Regions from separate parts of the Paenibacillus sp. FSL K6-1096 genome, predicted to be linked through region 2. Evidence: riboswitches for the same ligand, from Rfam matches in the RefSeq annotation. Region 2 holds a riboswitch; the other holds the start of a gene.
What was found. Region 2 has a riboswitch for glycine ahead of MHI24_RS15250 (amino acid permease). Riboswitches for the same ligand answer to the same signal wherever they lie in the genome.

Region 1 (8,146 bases), 420 kb from region 2:
TAGGTGCGGATATAGGCATAAGCGCGGACAAGAATGCCGAAGTTGCCGTAAAAGGCTTTGACGCGGCCAATCGATTCCGGCCCGCCGCAGTCCAGCGTGAAGCTGCCGTCCTCTTTCTGTGCCACCGTAGGCTGCGGCAGGAACGGAATCAGCTTCGCCTTCACGCCGACCGGTCCGGCTCCCGGCCCGCCGCCGCCGTGCGGTGTGCTCATCGTCTTGTGCAGGTTAAGATGCACGACATCGAAGCCCATATCGCCCGGGCGGGTGATGCCCATAATGGCGTTGGAGTTCGCGCCGTCATAATAGAGCAGGCCGCCTGCTTCATGCACAATCGCCGCGATCTCGACGATCTGCGTCTCGAACAGCCCGAGCGTGCTCGGATTCGTGAGCATCAGCGCAGCCGTGTCGCTGCCGACCGCCGCTTTCAGGGCTTCCAGATCCACCATACCCTTCTCATTGGAGGGGATGGTGACGGTCTGCAGGCCGGCCGCTGCGGCGCTGGCCGGGTTGGTGCCGTGCGAGGAATCCGGCACGATCACCTTGGAGCGGACCTCGCCGCGGCTCTCATGGTAGGCGCGGATCATCATCAGGCCGGTCCATTCGCCGTGTGCTCCGGCAGCCGGCTGGAGGGAGACGGCGTCCATGCCGGTCAGTCCGGCGAGATCCTTTTGCAGTGTGTACATCAGCTCAAGCGCACCCTGGATGCTCTCCTCCGGCTGGTACGGGTGGATCTTCGCGAGTCCCGGGAAGCGGGCGACATCCTCGTTGATCTTCGGATTGTATTTCATCGTGCAGGAGCCGAGCGGATAGAATCCGTTATCGACCCCGAAGTTGCGCCGGGACAGCGCGGTATAGTGGCGGATGACATCGACCTCGGAGACCTCGGGCAGCACCACCGGCTCTTCGCGCAGCAGGCCTCCGGGAATCAGCGACTCCAGGCTCTCCTCCTGCGGCACGTCGCATACCGGCAGGGAGTAGGCCGAGCGGCCGGGGCGGCTTAATTCAAAGATCAGACTTTGTTCCGGTTTCATAGACAGCCCTCCAGTGCTACTGCGAATTCGTCAATTTCGGTTCTGCTTCTCTTCTCGGTTACGGCAATCAGCATATGTCCGGCCAGCTCGGGATAGTCCCGGCCCAGGTCATAGCCGCCCAGATAGCCTGCCTTCAGCAGCTTGGAGTTAACCTCACTTACACTGCTGCCTTCCGGGAGCTTCAGGACGAATTCATTGAAGAACGGGGCTGTGAAGACACGCTCTGCACCTTTAACTTCAGCCAGCCGCCCGGCGGCGTAATGGCTCTTGCGGATGTTCAGCCCGCCGACCTCGCGCATTCCTTCCTTGCCCATTACAGACAAATAGACGGAAGCGCACAGCGCCAGCAGTGCCTGGTTCGAGCAGATGTTCGACGTCGCCTTCTCGCGGCGGATATGCTGCTCCCGCGCCTGCAGCGTCAGCACGAAGCCGCGCTTGCCGTTACGGTCCACCGTCTGGCCGACGATCCGGCCCGGCATCCGCCGCATCAGCGGCTCAGCCACTGCGAAGAACCCGCAGGTCGGGCCGCCCAGCGAGGCGGCGATGCCCAGCGGCTGCGCGTCGCCGACCACGATGTCTGCGCCCAGCTTGCCGGGCGCTTCCAGCACGCCCAGCGCAATCGGATTGGCGCTGACGACAAGCAGCCCCTTGGCCTCATGAATCAGCGGCTCAATCTGGCGCAGGTCCTCAATGCCGCCGAAGAAATTCGGCGACTGGACCAGAACGGCGGCTGTCTCGCCGTCAATGGCCTCGGCCAGCTTGGCGAGATCGGTCACACCGTCCTTATAGCCAATCTCCACAACCTCCAGACCCCAGGCGTTGGCAGAGGTGCGCAGCACCTGCCGTGCTTCGGGATGGACGGTGCGGGAGACGATCAGTTTTTTGCGTTTGGTCGCTCCAGCGGCCAGTACAGCGGCTTCGGAGAAGGCGGTAGCGCCGTCGTACATGCTGGCATTAGCCACCTTCATGCCGGTCAGCTCGCAGATATAGGACTGGAATTCAAAGATCGCCTGAAGCTCACCCTGGCTGATCTCCGGCTGGTAAGGCGTGTAGGCGGTATAGAATTCGGAACGGGAAATGACATGGTTGATCACAACCGGAATATGGTGGTCATACAATCCGGCTCCCAGGAAGCTGGCATGGCTGTCGAAATCGGCATTCTTGTCGGCCAGATTCTTCATATGGCGAAGGAGTGCGTACTCATCCAGTGCCTCGGATACCGGCAGCGTTCCCTGATAGCGGACGGACTGCGGAATATCGGCGAACAGCTCTTCGACGGATTGAATTCCGACGGTCTCCAGCATTTCTGCGCGGTCCTGCTCCGTCATAGGCAGATAGCGGTGCTTCATTGCGGCTTCACTCCTTGGCTCTTTTTGTAGAATGGGGCTTTGACCACGGCAGCCTTCAGCTGCTTGCCGCGAATCTCCACGAACACCTCGGTGCCCAGCTCCGTATAGGCGGCATCCAGCAGGGCCAGTCCGAGATTGCGCTTCAGGGTCGGGGACTGGGTGCCGGTCGTAATCTCACCGATCTTCACCCCGTCCGCATAGACGGGATAGTGGGAGCGCGGGATGCCGCGGTCGATCATCTCCAGCCCGACCAGGCGGCGCGGCAGGCCCGCCTCCTTCTGCTTCACCAGAGCCTCGCGGCCGATGAAGTCCGCCTTGTCCAGCTTCACGAAGAACTGGAGCCCTGCTTCCAGCGGCGTAATCTCCGCCGACAGCTCCTGGCCGTACAGCGGCAGCTTGGCCTCGAAGCGGAGCGTGTCGCGTGCGCCGAGCCCGGCCGGGGTCAGGCCATGCGGCGCGCCTGCGGCCAGCAGGCCGTTCCAGAGCGCTGCCGCTGCATCCGCCGGGGCGTACAGCTCGAAGCCGTCCTCACCGGTGTAGCCGGTGCGGGAGAGCAGGACATCAGCGCCGCAGACCTGGGCGTGCTCCAGGAAGTGGAAGGGCTTAAGCTCCGGGAGGCTCACCTGCGTAACCTGGGCGAGAATGGTCTCAGCCAGCGGCCCCTGCAAGGCGATCAGGGTGGTCTCATCGGAGATATTCTTCAGGGTGACCCCGCTGAATTCAGCGGTCAGGTGCTCCTGCAGCCACCCGTAATCCTTATCGATATTGGAGGCATTGACAACAAGCATATAGCGCTCTTCGCCCAGCCGGTAGACAAGCAGATCGTCTACAACCCCGCCGTTTGGATAGAGCATGAGGGTGTACTGCGCGGCGCCGTCCGCAAGGCGGCTGACATCATTCGTGGTCATGTGCTGGAGGAAGGCTTCTGCGCCTGCTCCGGTCACCATGAATTCTCCCATATGGGATACATCGAACAGCCCGGCCTGCTGCCGGACCGCATCATGCTCCTTCACGATGCCGGTGAACTGCACCGGCAGCTCCCAGCCGCCGAAATCGATGCACCGGGCCTCCGCATAGGCGGAATAGAGGTCATACAAAGGCGTTCTTCTCAAAGACTCCATCTCGTCACTCCCTTGGTCTGTTTACATCTCCATTCAATCCGTTGACATGCGAAAAAGGACAGGCGAAAATCCATCCATGCACACGAATACGCGCATAAAATAGACTTTCGCTCTGTCCCTTGTACCTGAGAGTTACCCTGCGTAAGGCGCAGGTTTCCCCGTTGGTGATCCGTATAACCTGCATCGCAGGCGTCTGGATACTCTCCAGAGATGCGTCCGGCCAAGGTCCTTTTGCCTGAGAGATTCACCCGTCCCGGGCTTACTCCTTCGGCGCTGTCTTCCTGTGAGACAGTCTCTCCCTCTGCCATCATCCGCAAACCATATGTTATTCTGCTGTCTCCATTAAACCGGGTTTACAAGTCCGCTGTCAATCCAAAATCGTCAAAAGTTTGACAAATTTAATTTTACTGTCAGTTATATTGACATTAGGCAAGGTGATAAATTAGGCTATAACTAAATTTAGAACTCCAAACATGGAAAAGAGGCGGCGAAAGAAATGAGTGAAGTGCTGGACAACCTGCTATACAGCGAAGAGCATGAATGGGCACAGCAGGGCGAGGGACGCGTAGTACGTGTAGGGATTACGGATCATGCGCAGCATCTGCTTGGGGATATCGTGTTCGTAGAGTTTCCGGAAGTCGGCGCAGCCATCACCGCAGGAGACAGCGTGGGCAGCATCGAATCCGTGAAGACAGTGTCGGAGCTGTATTCCCCTGTATCGGGAAAAGTCATCAAAATCAACGATGCCCTGGAGGCCAGCCCGGAGCTGATCAATGATCAGCCGTACGGGGACGGATGGATTTTCGAGCTGGAGCTGGATGATGAATTCGCAGACGCGGTCTCCGGCTTGCTGGATGCGGCTGCTTACAAGGAACTGATCGGGGAATAAGGTACGGAGATAACACAGAATAGGCAGATACTCTTAACATTAGATGTCACTAATGTGAGAGGTCTGCCTATTTAGCTTGTCTGGATTATGCGGGACGGGATAGGTGAACTATTCTTCCTCCTGAAGCTGGCGCAGCACAATCAGCTCCACCCGGCGGTTCCGCTGACGTCCTTCGGGTGTCGTATTGTCATAGGCAGGCCGGGTATCCGCATAACCGGCATACTGGAAATGCTCCGGACTCAGCCCCTCATTGTCCAGGAAGAAGCGCAGCACGGACATGGCGCGGGCGCCGGACAGCTCCCAATTGTCCCTGTATACCGATCCGGGAGTTACGGGGACATTGTCGGTATGGCCCTCGATGCTGATCGTCGCCCCGATGCCGCGGAACAGGCCGGAGAGCTGGCGCAGGGCAGGGAAGGCAGGCGGCTTCAGCTCAGCCCGGCCCGTATCGAACAGGAAGCGGTCGCTCAGGGTAATCGCAATCCCCTGCGGCTTGTCCGCCACAAAGATCTGTTCCCCCAGGTTATTATCCTTCACATATTGTGTGATCACACCCATAAGGTCAGCCAGCTTCTCCTCCTGCTCACGAAAAGCAAGCTCGCGCGCCGTAGGCTGATGCTCCTCCGTATCCTCCTGCTGTCCGGGCGCGGGGGTGCCCGCTGCGGTTCCGTTCTGTCCGCTCCCGCCCGCAGGCTGTCCGGCAGAAGAGCTGCCGCCTTTCTCCGGGTCTTTTGAGTCTGCTGCCCCATCGTTGCCTTTAGAGCCGTCCAGCAGTCCGTTTCCGCCCTCCAGCACCGCGCTGCCGCTCTTGAAGGTATCCGACAGCGAGTCGGTGACAATGGCATACTTCTGCGTGTCCAGGCTGCTCATGGCATACAGAATGACGAAGAAAATAAGCAGCAGGGTGATCAGATCAGCATAGGTAATCATCCAGCGGTCGCTGTTCTCCCGGCCCGGCGCGCGGCGCTGCCTGCGGTTTCGCTGCCTCATAGCCGTTCTCCGGGAGAAGGGCTTACGGGGTTCGTTCCGGCATCTTCTTGCCCAGTGCTGCCAGGAAGGAAGGAGGACAGCTTTTTGCGGACCAGGTGCGGATGATCCCCGTTCTGTATAGACAGGATGCCGACCAGCAGCATCTCCATACCGTTTAACTCGCTTTGGCAGCGGGATTTAATTTTGGAGGCAATGGGCAGAAAGATCAGATTGGCACTGGCCACACCATAGAGCGTTGCAGTAAAAGCTACTGCGATCGAAGCACCCAGATGGGAAGGGTCGGTCAGGTTGCTTAAGACGCGGATCAGGCCCATGACGGTGCCGATGATCCCCATTGTGGGGGCGTAGCCGCCGGCCGCCTCGAATATTTTGGCATAGCCTTCATATTTCAGCTCCCGGGCGTCCATCTCAAGCTCCAGAATCTGCCGGACCTCGGCGGGATCGTTCCCGTCGACAACCAGCAGCAGCCCTTCGCGGGTGAAGCGGTCAGGATGCTCTTCCGCCCGTTTCTCCAGCGCCAGCACACCGCCGCGCCGCGCGGTCCCAGCCATGGAGATCAGCTCTTCCGCCTGCTCACGGCTGGTGTCATGACGGCGGCCAAAAGCGAGCCTCAGCCCCGCCGCTGTGCTGCGGAGCCGGGAGGCCGGGAAGCTGACCAGCACGGCCGCGAGAGTGCCGCCGAACACGATCAGGGCAGCATTCGGCTGCAGCAGGCCGGACAGGCTGCCGCCCTCCCACAGGAAGCCGCCGACCATGGCGGCAAGCCCGGCCAAGAGACCGATAATTGTAGTGATATCCATAAATTCAGGCTCCTTAAATTTCTATATATTATGGTTTGCAACAGTCAGGGCTACACTGTATAATAAACGGGAACGTGCATTCCTATCTTCCATATTTTTCAGCCTTGTCTGGTATTGAGAGGGAAGCTAATGGGTTACAATTATAATATATTCATATATTTTAGACGATAGAGGGGAGACGGGCAAATGAATGAACTTGTCGTCAGTACGAAGACTTTTGAACTGGAGTCCGAGTATACCCCCCAGGGCGATCAGCCTCATGCCATAGAAGAGCTAGTGGACGGCATCCGGCAGGGCAAGAAGCACCAGACGCTGCTGGGAGCGACAGGTACAGGGAAGACCTTTACCATCGCACAGGTGATTAATAAACTGAACCGCCCGACGCTGGTGATTGCGCACAACAAGACGCTTGCGGCGCAGCTGGCGAGCGAGTTCAAAGAGTTTTTTCCAAGCAATTCCGTGGATTACTTCGTCAGTTACTACGATTACTACCAGCCTGAGGCGTACATTCCTTCCTCCGACACCTACATTGAGAAAGACTCCAGCATAAATGAAGAAATCGACAAGCTCCGCCATTCGGCAACCAGCTCATTGTTTGAACGGCGTGACGTTATTATTGTGGCGAGTGTGTCCTGTATCTACGGCCTCGGTTCGCCGCAGGAATACGGAAGCCTGCTGCTGTCGCTGCGCGTCGGGATGGAGAAGCCGCGTAACCAGATTCTGAGCCGGCTGGTGGATATCCAGTACCAGCGGAATGATATGAACTTTGTACGCGGTACTTTCCGGGTGCGCGGGGATGTGATCGAGATCTTCCCGGCCTCCCAGGGTGAGCACGCGATTCGTGTGGAGCTGTTCGGAGATGAGATTGAGCGCATTACGGAAATCGATGTTCTGACAGGCGAGCTGATCGGCGAGCGTGAGCATATTGCGATCTTCCCGGCCTCCCACTTCGTTACCCAGGAGGAGACAATGCGGGTAGCGCTGGTCAATATTGAGCGGGAGCTGGAGGAACGGCTGGCTGTGCTCCGCGAGGCGGGCAAGCTGCTGGAGGCCCAGCGGCTGGAGCAGCGGACCCGCTATGATATTGAGATGATGAAGGAGGTCGGCTTCTGCTCCGGCATCGAGAACTATTCCGGTCCGCTGACCTTCCGTGAGCCGGGGGCGACTCCATATACATTGATGGATTATTTCCCGGACGATTTGCTGATCGTCATAGATGAATCACATGTGACGCTGCCGCAGATCCGGGCGATGTATAACGGTGACCGCGCCCGTAAGACGGTGCTGGTCGAGCACGGCTTCCGCCTGCCGTCAGCGCTGGACAACCGGCCGCTGCAATTCGAGGAATTCGAGGACAAGGTCAACCAGATTATCTACGTCTCCGCTACGCCGGGGCCATACGAGGTGGAGCACTGCGACACGATGGTGCAGCAGATTATCCGTCCAACCGGCCTGCTTGACCCGATTATTGAGGTGCGTCCGACTGAGGGCCAGATCGATGATCTGATCAGCGAGATCCGTGAGCGGGTAGAGCGAGATGAACGTGTGCTGGTAACCACGCTGACGAAGAAGATGGCAGAGGACCTGACCGACTACTTCAAGGAGATCGGCATCAAGGTGCGTTATATGCACTCGGATATCAAGACGCTGGAGCGCATGGCGATTCTGCGCGATCTGCGGCTCGGCGTGTTCCATGTTCTGGTGGGCATTAACCTGCTGAGAGAAGGCCTTGACCTGCCGGAGGTATCGCTGGTGGCCATCCTGGATGCTGACAAGGAAGGGTTCCTCCGCTCGGAGCGTTCGCTGATCCAGACGATTGGCCGTGCCGCCCGTAACTCTGAGGGACGGGTGATCATGTACGGCGATAATATTACAGAATCCATGGACAAGGCGATGAGCGAGACGCGGCGCCGCCGTGAGATTCAGATGGCCTATAATGAGCAGCACGGGATCACGCCGACGACGA
Region 2 (8,146 bases):
GACCGCTCACTCTTGCCTCACAGCTTCTGCGCGAATCCGTTCAACTGCTCGGACATCGCCCGGATCTCCTCAATGAAGCTGGAGATTTCCTGAGTGGAAGCCGCCTGCTCCTGCCCGACCGAAGCAATCTGGCTAATGGCCTGGCCGATGCCCTGCATCGCCGCCTGAATCTCCCCCAGCGTATCTCTGATCCGCTGCGCCGATTGCTCGGTCTCCTTGGAGAACTTGCGGATCTCCTTGGCGACCACGTCGAAGCCGCGGCCCCGCTCTCCGGCATGTGCGGCTTCAATAGCCGCATTGATGCCAAGCAGATTCGTCTGGTCGGCAACCTTCCTCAGCATGGCCAGCACTTCCCCGCTTTTGCGGACACTGTGGGCTGTCGACTCTGACTGGACGAGCAGCTTCTGCGAGTAATTTGCGAGCAGGCCTGAACCTTCGGCGACCTGACTGATTCTATTATTGGCCTGGTTCAGCGATAACGCAATCCGGTCGGCGATCTCCCGCAGCTCAGTCTGCCTGCGCACCTGGATACAAATCGCTCCGCATACCCTCTCATCCTCATCATGGACCGGCAGTACCGTACCGACGAATTCATACCCATAATATTCCTTGGGAACATTGGCTACCGAGTGTTCATCATGCTTAAGCGCATAATACAAAGGCTCGTCCGGCTGAATTACCTGCCCTGCCCGGATGCCCAGATCGATGGAATCGCCGGGGTAATAGGCAAGGAACTTCACGGTATCACAGACAGCAATCGAGATATCATATGGAAAAGCAGCTTTCAGAATGGGCGCCAGATTCACTATATCTTCAAGAGAGCGGACGATGTTTTTCATAGGTGTGAGTCTCCTTTTAGTCAGGTGGCTTCAGGGTACAGCGAAATCAAGAGTTAAGTTCGACATTTTGTGACAAACCTCCTTTATTCAAAAATGAATAATTAAAATTTGACCAGTGTGGCAAAAAAGCCGAAACCCGTCAGTCTATTGCTGACAGGCTTCGGCTTTCTTTCGCTCATTGCGGCCTAACTCTATTGTACACTTGCCCCTATTGCCTTCTTCAATCTGTCCAGCTGTAGCAGGTGATGGCGGTAGTGCATCTCGATCAGCAGATACCACTCGGTTGCATTGAAGGGGCCTAACCGGGGATGCGGGACGGTGCTGTGCAAGGGGGCATGTTCCAGCTTCGGCAGGGTCTCCCGCATCCGGTCAACCACAGTGTTCAGGCCCCGGATCAGCTGCTCCTTGCTCTCCGGCTGCACCGGTGTATACTGCGGTGAGGGCGGAACATGAACACGGACCGGCGGGAAGCTGCCCTCAGCAAACATCGCTTTGCCGTCCCCGGTCATCTCCGCTATAGTATCTGCCGCCTCCCCGTTACCCTCCAGACACTGGTCAACATTCCGCAGCTGCATGTACAACGCCGATTGAATCAAATGCTGAATCATCTGCCCGAGCGACCACTCCCCTTCCCCTGGCTGCCATAGCAATTCTTCAATCGTGAAGTTGTCCAATTCCTTAAGGTAGTGATGCACCGTCTTCTCAAACTGCTGTAACGCTTCTGTAGTCTTCGTATTCGTATCGATATTCATATATGTTCAGGCAGCTCCTTTAATCTTAGGTCTGACCTGAATATACAAGAACGCTACTGACAGCATTATGTCAGTAGCGTTCCAGCATTCCCGCCGCGTGCTCACGGACCAGGTTACGCAGGGCTTCCGGCTCCAGGACCACTGCGCCTGCCCCCCAGCTCAGCACCCATTGCAGCAGATCATCGGGCTGCCGTACACGGAAGGTCATATGCCTGCCGTCCGCGCGGTCCTCTGTGGCCTCCAGATAATAGTTACCGGATTCAGTCACCTTATTGGCGATAGCTGCATCCACCCGGATGCGCACGATGATATTGCGGTCATCCTCCGGCTGGTACGCCTGCAGATCGAAATCTGCCGGTACCTCGAACAGCTCGTCCAGAATCGTAAGACCGTCCATTCGCGATAACCGGAAATGGCGGATCTCCTGCCGCAGCTCGCACCAGGCGACCAGGGTCCAGGCCCCTCTGTTCAACACCAGTCCATAGGGCCTGGCGGTACGCACACTCCGGTGGCTCCCGTCCGCTTCCTGCCGGGGCTTGCTGTACCCGAAGCTGATCTTCCGCTGCTCCAGGACCGCGCGGCGGAGCTGCCCGATGTACGCCTGCTCCTCTCCCTGCAGCCTGTCTTTACTGGTGTTAAGCAGCTTGATGCTCTTGCGGACCCGGGAGGCATTCTCCCGGACCTGCTCCGGCAGGATCGCTTCAATCTTCCTGCCGGCCGCAGATGCCAGGTCACCGTATTCCGTATCAAACCGCTGCTCAATAAAGTCCGTCCCGATCAGCAGGGTTACCGCTTCCTCGGCAGTGAAGCTGACCGGGGGCAGGAAATAGCCCTTCATCAATGAATATCCCTGACCGGTCGCCCCTACCACAGGCACCCCGGCTTCACTAAGCGCCTGGATATCCCTGTATATCGTTCTTACACTCGTCTCGAAGACAGCCGCCAGATCCTCTGCCCGTACAACCTCTTTACGCTGGAGCTCCAGCACGATGGCTAACATGCGGTCTGTTTTGTTCATACGCCAGCGGCTCCTTCATCATCATGAAATCGGCTTACGTATTGATTATACCGGCTTCCGGCTCACTTTGCTCCTTGCGGCTTCTCATCGAATAGAGGATGAGCAGCAGAATGAACCAGAGCGGGGTGAACAGCAGCGCCGGACGGGTCTCCCCGGCAAACAGCATGATGATCAGAATGGCCGCGAACAGCGTCAGCACCGCATAGTTAATCAGCGGAGTGAACGGTGCCTTGAACTTTGAGGCGGCATGAAGGTCCGGGCGGTTCCTTTTATACTTGATATGACAGACCAGCACTACGCCCCAGACCCAGATGAAGCAGATCGCGCTGATAGTGGTTACGATGCCGAAGGCTTGCCCCGGAATGAGCTTGCTGAGCAGCGCCCCTGCCGAGATCACCAGTGTGGAGAGGAATAGGGAATTCGCCGGCACATGATTCCGGTTCAGCTTGCCGAGCTGTGGTGACGCCTGATTCCGTCTGCTCAGATTATAGAGAATCCGGCTGGTGGAGAACATGCCGCTGTTGCAGGCGGAAGCTGCCGAGGTCAGCACGACGAAATTGATAATGCCCGCAGCTACGGGAATACCGACCAGACTGAAGGTGCGCACGAACGGGCTCTCAGCCGCGCTAAGCTGGCTCCACGGATTAATGCACAGCAGGACAAACAGTGCGCCGACATAGAAAAAGAGAATCCGCAGCGGGATTTTGTTGATCGCGGACGGAATATTTTTCTCAGGATTCGCCGTCTCGGCTGCCGACACCCCCACCAGCTCTACCCCGACATAAGCGAACACCACCATCTGGAAGGAGAACAGGAAGCCCTTCACCCCGTTCGGGAACAGGCCGCCATGCTCCCATAGATTCCGCACACTTACCGACCCTGCATCGGTTCTGAACCCAATCACCAGCAGGACAATTCCCAGGCCGATCAGGGCCAGAATGGTAATGACCTTAATCAGGGCAAACCAGAATTCCAGCTCCCCGAAGCTTTTGACCGTCAGCAGATTCAGCCCGAGCAGAATGACCAGGCAGATCACCGCCGGCACCCACTGGGGAATATCGAACCAATACTGCACATAGACTCCCACCGCAATCACATCGGCCATCGCCGTCATAATCCAGCAGAACCAGTACGTCCAGCCCGTAATGAAGGCCGCGCGCGGCCCCAGGTAATCTTCCGCAATATCGGTAAAAGACTGATACCCCGCCTTCGAGAGCAGCAGCTCCCCGAGCGCCCGCATCACGAAGAATACCGCCAGCCCCACAATCAGATACGTCAGCATAATCGCAGGTCCGGCCTGCTGGATGGCCTTGCCTGAGCCGAGGAACAGCCCCGTTCCAATCGTACCGCCGATGGCGATGAGCTGTACATGCCGGTTCGCGAGCTCTCTTTTTAGTTCTGTCTGTGCCATGCCTGTTTCCCCCTTATGAATATAAATCTCCACTCCCGCCAAAAACAAAAAAGAGACTGGATGTCATCCAATCTCCCGGTTCATAAGAAGTGCCAAATAAGCTTCTGCAGCAGCGGCTAATCCGCACGGCAAAACGCAAATCCGGTACTCTTCTGTCCTTTTGCCTGAGATTGTGAACCCTTCGGCGCTGCGGAACTCCGCAGTCTCTCCAGAAGCTGCTCCTGCTATAGTGTGATCCATAGCCATCATAGCTTGTGAATATTTAATTATTTGATGCTGTCTTCATGTAAATATTTTTCAATTCTATTCATAGTCCGGAATTCTGTCAATAGCATTCGTCACTGTAGGGGGCACAGCCGAAGGTGAAGCTCCACTGTACATGTCCGTTATTTAACCGTGAATTTGCTTTCCAGGTCTTTATAATAAGTCTTAATCGCTTGGCCCTTGCTGTCCCGGATGAATTCCCCGCGGGCATTGAAGGAGAACGTGTAGGGCTTGATGCTAATGGACTTCGGAACGGCTGGAAAAGCGGCGTAATGCTGCACCTCTGATCCACTTGTCAGTACTTTTTTGTCTATTATGTTAAGTGAAGGAGATATGTTTCCCTTATCGTCCACAAGTTCATATAACATGTTTTGTGAACCTGCCTTGGAACGGGCTGTAGCTGGATGCACCCCCTTGAAATTCAGCTTCAGCGACATCGTTAACGGGCTCATCTGAAATCCGGTCACCGTATAGCTGAAATTACTGTTTTTCTTGGAGACACCGGGCTTCAGATCCAGCATCAGGCTAAGCTTGTCCGCCTGAGTGTTGAACTCAAACGGCTCCCGCACTCCCTTGACGTACACTCTTAATGTCAGCTTGAACGAGTCAGGGATCACCTGCTTAACCTTCCCTTCCTGCAAATAGAAGAGAGCGGAATCCTTCTCTTGGCTGGTCATTATATCGAAGGTTGCGTACTTCCCGTCAATCAATACCTCCATTTTCCTTGTGCTGTCCAGAAATGCGCCTTCCTTGGTCAGCTTAGTACCTTCCTGCTTTATACCTGCCACAATTTTGGCGCCATCTACGGCCAGATCGGTCAAAGTCAGCTTGACTCCCTGCTGCGTCACCGCCTGATTGGGAGAATTCGCAATTCCATTCTTGGCTATCGCCTTCAGCGTGGTATCGTTACTGGCGATGAATGCGCCTGCCCCCTTGCTGACTCCGGCTGCAACAGCAGCCGGGGCGGAAATTCCATAGCTCGATACTCCGCCTAATGTAACTGTTACTGCAGCAGCTACAAGCACTTTTTTGACTCCGTTGAAATGAATGTTAAACATCTATGACTCTCCTTTGCTGATTGTATTCAATAGATATAACAATGCCAAAGCCCCATTATGTGACAATCGCATTTGCAAGAGAGAATTCCGCCGGGCCGCTCTACTAGAGATTATGGAAATTTCTTAACTAAAATAAAAAAAAGGAGACTGGATGACATCCAATCTCCCGGTTCAATCCTCCAGCAGAACAAGTAGGTCCAGCCTGTAATGACGGCCGCGCGCGGCCCCAGGTAATCATCAGCAATATCTGTACAAGCGGTGAAGCTCCACTGTACATGTTCGTTACTTCACCGTAATTTTGGTCTCCAGATCTTTGTAATACGTTTCCTCTCTCCTTTGCTTATTTAAGAATATACAAGTGTAACGTCCCCCTGCTGCTGTTTTGTGACATGAGCCCAGAATAACAGCCTGCAGACAAAGTCATTTTTGAATAAACAGGGTCATTTCCAAGAAAGAATTCCGCCGGGCCGCTCTACTATAATAAATTCATCCAGATTAAGTAGAGCGAGGTTAGAACTTATGGCAAATCCTGCACCGCAAGCTTTGAAGACCAAGCCAGCGACACCCACCCAGGGCCGCTTCGGCCGGCTGATCCGCAATATCGTACGATACCGGGTGCTGCTGCTGATGCTGCTGCCCACGTCGATTATCTTTTTCATCAACTGCTATATTCCGATGTTCGGATTATTTATTGCCTTCAAGAACATCAACTACGTGGACGGCATTATGGGCAGTCCCTGGGCCGGGCTGGACAACTTCCGGTTCCTCTTCGCTACCTCCGACGCCCTGCGCGTGACCATCAACACCGTTGCCTATAATGTGGTCTTCATTATCTCAGGCCTCATTCTCTCCGTCTCGCTGGCGATTGCGATCAATGAGGTGCGTAATAAGCTGGCCTCGAAGTTCTTCCAGACCGTCATGATTATGCCGAACTTCCTGTCTATGGTCGTGGTCAGCTTCATCGTCTATGCCTTCCTGCACCCGGAGTACGGCTTCCTGGTCAAGCATATTCTGCCGATGTTCGGCTACTCCTCCGTGAACGCTTATATGCATCCTAACGCCTGGCCTTATATTCTGTGGATCACCAAGATGTGGCATTCGATCGGAATTGGCAGTGTCATCTATCTGGCGGCGATTACCGGGATCAGCGAGGAGCTGTACGAGGCTGCGGTGATGGACGGGGCCAGCAAATGGCAGCAGATCACCAAAATCACCCTGCCGCTGCTGACGCCGATCATGGTCATTCTCACGATTCTTAACATGGGCGGTATCTTCCGCTCGGACTTCGGGCTGTTCTACCATGTGACCCTGGACTCCGGTGCGCTGCGCTCAACTACGGACGTCATCGACACCTATGTCTACCGGGGCCTGATTCAGCTCAATGACCTGGGGATGTCCTCGGCGGCGAACTTCTATCAATCGGTGGTCGGCTTCTTCCTGGTCATCGGCGCGAACGCTCTGGCCCGCAAGCTGAACCGTGACACGGCTCTTTTCTAGAAACGGAGGATTCTAATGACTACTGCATCCCGAAGCAACCCATATACCAAAGGCTCCACTACCGCCCAGATTATTCTGAACGTGTTCTTCATCGCCTTCAGCCTGGCCTGTATTCTCCCGATCGTGCTCATTGTCGCCATCTCCTTAACCAACGAGAAGGCCTTGACCCTGCAGGGTTACAAATTCTGGCCTGATCATATCGACGCATCCGCGTACCAATATCTGTTCAAGCATTCGGAGACACTGGTTAAGGCGTATGGCGTCAGCCTGACGGTTACGGTGATCGGAACTGTGCTGGCCGTGCTGCTGATTGCGCTGTATGCGTATCCGCTCTACCGGAAGGACTTTCCTTTTAAAAAGACATTCAACTTCTATCTGCTCATCACGATGCTGTTCTCGGGCGGACTGGTCCCCTTCTACCTGCTGTACGTGAACTATCTTGATCTGAAGGACTCGCTGGTCGCACTGATCCTGCCCGGCTTGTCCAATGCCTTCTATATCTTCATCACCCGTACCTTCTTCCAGCAGACGATCCCGGAGGAGATGATTGAATCCGGCAAGCTCGACGGGGCTTCGGAGTGGCGGATCTTCTTCCAGCTCGTGCTGCCGATCTCCCTGCCGGTGCTGGCGACCATCGGACTGTTCACGACACTGATGTACTGGAATGACTGGTTCAACTCAATGCTGTTCATCAATGACACCAATAAGTTCTCGCTGCAGTACGTCATGATTCAGATGATCCGCCAGGCCGAGTTCTTCAAAACCCAGCTTGCCGGCACCGGCGTCGCCCTGATGGTACAAGAATCCGTTCCGACCGAAAGTCTGCGGATGGCTATGGTCGTGCTGTCGATCGGTCCGATCCTGTTCATCTATCCGTTCTTCCAGAAGTACTTCACCAAGGGCCTTACGATCGGTGCGATCAAAGGTTAAGCGGTCTAGCTCTGGCGTAAATGCCGGTTAGAATATATGATTTAATTATCATTGAGGAGGTTCATACAAATGAGAACAACCAGAAGCTCGGGCGCGGTGCTTGCTGCCCTGACCGCCGTGATACTGGGCATTACCGGATGCGGCGGAGGCAATTCAAATGCTTCTACTCCGTCCAAGGCAGAATCGACAGCAGCCACTACCGCATCAGGCACAGAAGGCAGCACGAGTCCCGATACCTCAACATTCCGCAAGCTGAAAGTGTACACAGTCGGGAATTTCCCCCAGAATGATACCAAGGCGGTTGTAGATGAGATCAATAAGTATCTCAAAGAGAAAATCAACGCCGAGATTGACTTCCAGGGACTCCCTTGGTCCTC

Region 1: linked by a shared signal. The riboswitch ahead of gcvT (glycine cleavage system aminomethyltransferase GcvT) and the one ahead of MHI24_RS15250 (amino acid permease) in region 2 are both predicted to bind glycine.

The regions. Positions count from the first base shown of each region.
Region 1 is NZ_CP150274.1:3,015,396-3,023,541, reverse strand. It holds gene gcvPB (aminomethyl-transferring glycine dehydrogenase subunit GcvPB) at 1-1,031, opposite strand, end outside; gene gcvPA (aminomethyl-transferring glycine dehydrogenase subunit GcvPA) at 1,028-2,380, opposite strand; gene gcvT (glycine cleavage system aminomethyltransferase GcvT) at 2,377-3,501, opposite strand; glycine riboswitch at 3,715-3,812, opposite strand; gene gcvH (glycine cleavage system protein GcvH) at 3,998-4,390, shown strand; gene MHI24_RS13450 (flagellar motor protein MotB) at 4,499-5,380, opposite strand; gene MHI24_RS13445 (flagellar motor protein) at 5,377-6,180, opposite strand; gene uvrB (excinuclease ABC subunit UvrB) at 6,367-8,146, shown strand, end outside.
Region 2 is NZ_CP150274.1:3,435,230-3,443,375, forward strand. It holds gene MHI24_RS15235 (methyl-accepting chemotaxis protein) at 18-839, opposite strand; gene MHI24_RS15240 (DinB family protein) at 1,031-1,591, opposite strand; gene MHI24_RS15245 (YafY family protein) at 1,662-2,609, opposite strand; gene MHI24_RS15250 (amino acid permease) at 2,644-4,020, opposite strand; glycine riboswitch at 4,163-4,242, opposite strand; gene MHI24_RS15255 (DUF4179 domain-containing protein) at 4,407-5,342, opposite strand; gene MHI24_RS15260 (ABC transporter permease subunit) at 5,862-6,839, shown strand; gene MHI24_RS15265 (carbohydrate ABC transporter permease) at 6,855-7,769, shown strand; gene MHI24_RS15270 (ABC transporter substrate-binding protein) at 7,839-8,146, shown strand, end outside.